Regions from separate parts of the Marinicrinis sediminis genome, predicted to be linked through region 2. Evidence: predicted binding sites of a transcription regulator. Region 2 holds the regulator's gene; the other holds the start of a gene.
The links. The regulator CtsR, encoded in region 2, represses protease genes until heat stress. The targets are predictions, from matches to a motif close to ATGGTCAATAAAGGTCAAACA.

Region 1: clpP (ATP-dependent Clp endopeptidase proteolytic subunit ClpP) is a predicted target of CtsR. The motif match lies at 1,451-1,471, and genes of this name have one in related genera.

The regions. Positions count from the first base shown of each region.
Region 1 covers NZ_JBHUMM010000007.1:264,077-267,497, reverse strand. Annotated here, with positions in the region: gene ACFSUC_RS05165 (stalk domain-containing protein) at 1-659, shown strand, start outside; gene clpP (ATP-dependent Clp endopeptidase proteolytic subunit ClpP) at 741-1,322, opposite strand; tRNA gene ACFSUC_RS05155 (tRNA-Arg) at 1,529-1,603, opposite strand; gene ACFSUC_RS05150 (sugar-binding transcriptional regulator) at 1,870-2,892, shown strand; gene gap (type I glyceraldehyde-3-phosphate dehydrogenase) at 2,949-3,421, shown strand, end outside.
Region 2 covers NZ_JBHUMM010000038.1:59,687-63,107, reverse strand. Annotated here, with positions in the region: gene ACFSUC_RS13110 (S41 family peptidase) at 1-841, shown strand, start outside; gene ACFSUC_RS13105 (CtsR family transcriptional regulator) at 1,133-1,597, shown strand; gene ACFSUC_RS13100 (UvrB/UvrC motif-containing protein) at 1,780-2,295, shown strand; gene ACFSUC_RS13095 (protein arginine kinase) at 2,327-3,376, shown strand.

The DNA of each region.
Region 1 (3,421 bases), on a different contig from region 2:
AGCATGCAGCTCTGGATTTCATGCTGAACAAGCATCGTGAGACTGAAATGAGCCTTGAACCCGGAGAGAAGGGCATCCTCGTCAAAATGCCGAAGGTGTACCCGGCTCAAGGAACCAATATGATGTATGATATTGAGACAGACGGTTCGGCCGAGGTATACTTCGCGGCCATGGAGTGGGGAGATTCCGCGTCTAACCTGGATACGTATCCACCTCTGCCTTATGTCAATCATATCCGGGGCACGTTTGTCGCCTCTTCCAAGCAACTTCGTTATGATGGAGCGGGATTGACCGAGCCGGCAAAATTGTCAATCGGAGACGGGAAATTGGATCCGTTCACACCGGGCTTTGATCCCATGCGTGGCATCGCCACTTCGCTGACCGGAAACTATGGTGTCACCTATGAACTGGTCATTGAACGCCCTGAAAAAATGGCGGTGCTGCTCGTTCCGCGCGGTGGAAATTACAAGGGTCCAGTGGCCATTAACGGCGTGCCGCAAATGGTACCCAAATCAGGCATCCTCAATGTCAACGATGGCGCTCAATTGATCGCCAGAACGAAGGGCACCGAGAAAGAGTTGAAATTGGAGCTCATTCCGGCAGCCGGTTCTTCCCTGCCTGTGAATCTGCTGTTTTTCCCGCTCGATGAGCAAAAATAAAATAACAGCCATTAAAAAAAGGTATCTGAGCCCGAAATGCATGCATTTCGGCCAGATACCTTTTCGTTTGTCATAATTAGATTATACCTTTTCAATGACGCGATCGACGATACCATATTCTTTTGCTTCTTCTGCACTCATAAAGTAATCGCGGTCTGTATCTTTCTCGATTCGTTCAAGCGGCTGGCCGGTACGTTCTGCCAGAATCTGATTGAGCTTATCTCTCATTTTCAGAATTCGCTTTGCACGAATTTCGATATCGCTGGCTTGACCTTCAGCTCCACCTAGCGGCTGATGAATCATCACTTCACTGTTTGGCAGACAATAACGTTTTCCTTTCGCTCCCGCATTCAGCAGGAAAGCGCCCATCGAAGCTGCCATTCCTACACAGATCGTAGAGACATCAGGCTTGATAAACTGCATCGTATCAAAGATCGCCATTCCTGCGGTGATCGAACCACCCGGGCTGTTGATATATAGAGAAATGTCTTTTTCCGGATCATCTGCAGCCAGAAACAGCATCTGCGCAATAATCGAGTTGGCCACCACGTCATTGACCGGGGTGCCCAGGAAAATGATGCGATCCTTCAGCAAGCGCGAATAAATATCATAGGCACGCTCTCCGCGATTGGTTTGTTCGACAACCATAGGTACATAGCTCATTGGTAAACCCTCCTTCAAAAAATGAACCTATCCATTCTTACTCCTAGAATAGCCTAAATCCATCGATTCAAGACATCCGGGGAACGGTTAGGAAGTAGCTAAGTAATACTATATCGGAAATAAACATTAAGGTCAAGAAAGGTCAAACATAGATCAAAAAAATTTTGACGGGTATGAAAATCGTCAAATTAGGGTAAATCTTTAGATGGCGCGCTCGCGAGGGATCGAACCTCGATCTCAGGCTCCGGAGGCCTGCGTCATATCCATTGGACCACGAGCGCACGTATATGTCAGTCTGAACCCCGACTCGCCATCGTATAAACGATGATGGCTGCGCGATCAGGGATATCAGGGACAGCAAGAATTATTCTATCGCAGTTTCTAATAAAAATCAAGACGTCCATACAGGAAAGTTTATCTTGCATTTTCAGTCTGTTTTCAATACAATGAAGTTGTAGGCGGGACACAAAACGATAGAGCGGGACTAATAATGTCCACGCACCGCAGACAGCTTTTTAAGGCAAGGGATGAATTTGGAGTGGAGAGAATGAGAAAATTCATAGAAATTCAAAAACATCTTTTGCCTGATTTCATTGATACCTTGAAAAAGCGTTACAACATTTTGCACCATGTGATGCTCAGCGGTGTCATTGGACGCCGGAATCTGGCTATCTCGCTTCATATGACGGAGCGCACGCTTCGGAGCGAGCTGGATTTTCTGAAAGAGCAGGGTCTGCTGGAGACAGAGAGCATCGGCATGCGGGTGACTGAGGCCGGCGCACAGCTGCTGGAAGACATGCAGCCTTATCTGAAAGACATCTTCGGACTGACAGACATGGAGGCACACATTCGCCAGCTATATAGTCTGAAGCAGGTTGTGATCGTACCGGGAGATTCCGAGCAATCAGAATCTACCCTGAAGGAACTCGGGCGAGCCGGAGCCGCTTCGCTTCGCAAATATGTGGGAGCAGAGGATGTCATTGCGGTAGCCGGAGGCACCACGATGGCCGAGGTGGCCGAGGGTCTCAACGTATCGTCCCAATGGAAGGGAAATGTATTCGTCCCTGCCAGAGGCGGTCTGGGTGAGCGAGTCGAGCTGCAGGCCAATACCGTCGCTTCGATCATGGCTAAGAAAACGGGTAGCAGCTATCGATTGCTGCATGTACCGGACCATTTGGGCGAGGAAGCCTATCACACCCTGATGCAAGATTCCAACATTCAGGAAATCATTCAGTTCATTCGGAAAAGCCGCATTGTCCTGCATGGTATCGGAGATGCTATGACCATGGCCAGACGGAGAAAAACCGATGAGAACGCCATGCGTCAGCTGGCTAAGGCCGGTTCGCTGGCAGAAGCCTTTGGCTATTACTTTGACCGCGATGGTCAGGTTGTCCACAACATCCCGACCGTTGGACTTCGTCTGGAGGACATCATGAAGACAGAGGTCGTGATTGGGGTTGCTGGAGGCCGGAGCAAGGGGGAAGCCATTGCCGCCGTATTGAAATTCGGTCACGAGGATGTACTGGTTACCGATGAAGCGGCCGCGATGGAAATCATTCGTCATTCATAATGGGGCATCTGTCTCATTTTGAAAATATACTATTTGAATTCATAGGAGGAATTACTGTGGTAAAAGTAGGTATTAACGGTTTTGGACGTATTGGTCGTAACGTATTCCGCGCTGCATTGAACAACACTGAAGTTGAGATCGTAGCGATTAACGATTTGACAGATGTAAACACGCTGGTTCATTTGCTGAAATATGACACCACACATGGTCGTTTCAATGCGACTGTTGAAGCGGGTGAAGGAGAAATTATCGTAAACGGCAAATCCGTTAAAGTATTTGCTGAGAGAGATCCGGGTGCACTCCCTTGGGCTGAAGTTGGCGCAGAAATCGTAGTTGAATCTACAGGTATTTTCACAGCGAAAGACAAGGCAGAGCTTCACTTGAAAGGCGGAGCAAAGAAAGTTATTATCTCTGCACCGGCTTCCAACGAAGATATCACAGTGGTAATGGGTGTAAACGAAGAGCAGTATGATCCAGCACAACACACCATTATCTCCAACGCTTCTTGTACAACAAACTGTCTGGCTCC
Region 2 (3,421 bases):
ATTCATGGATCAATCGGGTGACATGTTCAAGGATCATCTCACTCTGCTGAAGGAGCAGGGCATGGAAAAACTCGTACTGGATCTGCGATATAATCAGGGCGGCTACATTCACGTCCTGGATGAGATAGCCAAGCAGCTATGGGATCGTACGTTGCTAATGCATACGACGGATCGGACCGGCTACACCAGACCGCATGTCATCTTGGGAGGGACAGAACTGGATATCCCGATTGTGGTGCTGGTCAATGACTTCTCCGCGAGTGCATCCGAAATATTGGCCGGTGCGCTCCAGGATCATGGCAAAGCCCAAATTATCGGGACGCCTACGTATGGCAAGGCCAGAATGCAGCATGTTTTCCAGCTTTCTAATGAGGGAATGCTGATCTTTACGACCGATGCTTATCTGACACCGAACAAGCATGACATTGAGGGTGTCGGCCTCGTTCCGGATATTTATGAAGAGGACGAATTGGCGCAACTGGTTAAAGGACTGCATACACTGGGAACCCAAACCATCACACTGGAAGATTACTCAGATTACGTGATCGTGAATGGACTGAAGGTGCTGCATGAATCAGCCGTCACTGTTTTTAAGGACAAGCTGTACGTGGAAACGAGTCTCTTGAGCACCCTCGCTCCGGTCTCGTTCCAACATACGAGCACGGATACGAAGAGAACCATCGTGCATGGGAATACGTCAAAAACCATCGATCAGCAAAAGGGACATTTTATTACGAAAAACGGGGAGACCTATGTGCATGCAGAGATTTTGGAAACGATCCTTCCGAATCTTGACGTGTTTCTGGAAAACGGAAAACCTGTACTGCATTACGCCTACTAATGAGATACGCAATAACACACACGAATGACATTCACGAAAACGCAGAACCCAGGCAGCCACTCGAGCTGTCTGGGTTTTTCCATTCTCGGGGATCATCGGCTTTCACGGCGGATAAAATCATCTGAACAGGCAACAATGTATATCGAAAGGCCAACATGCAGGCAAGCAGAAGGGCATACTTGCATCGGGAAAAAAAATTCGCTATAATTAAAGTCAAAGAAAGTCAAAGTCAAAAAACAGTCGGTAAAATGCTGATTCATCAAGAATATTGCATGGTAAGGAGGAGTGAGGGTGCGAAACATTTCGGATTTGATTGAGCGGCATTTGAAAAAAATATTGCAGGACAGTTCGAATCAGATGATCGAGATCCAGCGCAATGAGCTAGCTGATCAATTTCAATGTGTCCCTTCACAAATTAACTATGTGATCAGCACACGATTTACCTTGGAAAAAGGGTATCTTGTGGAAAGCAAGCGTGGAGGAGGCGGATACATTCGCATTCAAAAAGTTTGTTTGCCGCAGCATGCGAAGCTGGATGACTTCCTGATTCAAACCATCGGCCCCAGAATTGATCAGAGTACCGCTGAGGGGCTGATCTATCAGCTTGAGGATGGCGATATTCTGACGAAACGGGAAGCCCACTTGTTAAAGGCGGCTATATCCCGGGAAGTACTGGTGCTCAAGCTCCCACTGCGTGATGAAATTCGGGCGAAACTGCTTAAAGCGATGCTCATCGCCTTATTGACGAAGACGTAGGTGGACAGATCGTAAGTGACAAATCGCAAGGAACAGATTAAGGTCACAGATTGGGTGAAGAGCTTTCGCTCATCATGGAGACGATACTTAAGTGATAGACGCTTAGAAGATCCTTTATCTGATGCCGGAAGGCTAAGAGAATGTCGAGTGGAATACACTAGAAACAAAGGAGGTCAGCATCCATGGTCTGTCAGGAATGTGGAAGCCGTCCTGCATCATTGCATTTTACGAAAATTATAAATGGAGAAAAAACGGAGTATCATCTCTGTGAAGTATGTGCCAGGGAACGGGGAGACAAAATACCGGGCGCACCGAATGGGTTTTCCATTCATAATTTATTGTCCGGTTTGCTTGATTTTGAACCATCCAACTCCGCCTTCTCCAAAACAGAGCAGCCACTGCGATGCGAAACCTGTGGCCTCACATACAGTCAGTTTGGAAAAATAGGACGGTTTGGCTGCAGCGACTGCTATAAATATTTTGCTGCTCGTCTCGATCCCGTTTTCCGGAGGGTTCACGGCACCACCACTCACGCTGGAAAAGTTCCGGCCAGGTCAGGCGGGAAAATAAAGTACCGACGCGAAATTGATCAGTTGAAGGAACGGCTGCATCAGAAAATCGAACAAGAAGAGTTCGAGCAGGCCGCCGAGCTGAGAGATCAGATTCGAGAGCTGGAACGGAAAATATCCGGGATGTAAAGGAGGAGACGAGGTGTCACTTGAACGTTTTATGGATCAGGCATTAAGTGAATGGATGAAAGGCGGAGGTCCTGAATCGGACATCGTGATCAGCAGTCGAATCAGGCTGGCACGGAATGTGCAGTCCTATCCCTTCCCTATGCTGGCCACCAACCATCAATCTGAAGAAGTCATGAATCTGGCAAAAAAAGTGGCGGATGATGAGGAATTTCAGGAAGTGGCTTCATTTGAGTGGTTGCCGTTATCCGAAATGAATGACCTGCAGCGCAGAGTTTTCGTTGAAAAACATCTGATCAGTCCCAATCTGGCGAATGACTCTCGAAATGGGGCAGTCATTCTCAGTGACAATGAAGCGATTAGTATTATGGTAAACGAAGAAGATCATTTGCGCATTCAATGCCTGTATCCCGGTCTGCAAATCAAGGAAGCGTGGGCGCTGGCCAATCAAATGGATGATCTGTTTGAAGCACAGATGAACTATGCATTTGATGAGCAGAGAGGCTTCCTGACCAGTTGTCCGACCAATGTAGGCACAGGACTTCGAGCCTCCGTCATGCTCCACTTGCCGGCACTGGTCCTCACTCAGCAGATCAATCGCATCCTGAGTGCGGTCAATCAGGTCGGACTTGCGGTCAGAGGAATTTATGGCGAAGGGACAGAGGCGCTAGGAAATCTGTTCCAAGTGTCGAATCAAATTACATTAGGGCAGTCTGAAGAAGAAATTATGGATAATCTGCATAGTGTCGTCAAACAAATTATTGAACATGAACGAGCCGCACGCACGAAACTGATGTCGGAATCGAAAAATCGAATCATGGATCGGGTTCAGCGCTCTTACGGCATTCTGGCTCATGCCCACATTATCGATTCCAAGGAAGCGTCTCAGCGTCTGTCCGATCTTCGGCTCGGCATCGATCTGGCATTGATTCAAGGAGTGGCTGCATGCAGCTACAATGAGCTGATGGTCATGACCCAGCCGGGATTCCTGCAGCAATATTCGGGCACCCAGCTAAGCCCTGAAGAGCGGGATATGAGACGCGCACAGATGATTCGTGAAAGAATTGGATCTACCCCTGGATGAAACAACTTGTCCACCCATTGACGACGACAGGGCAACAGGCATATC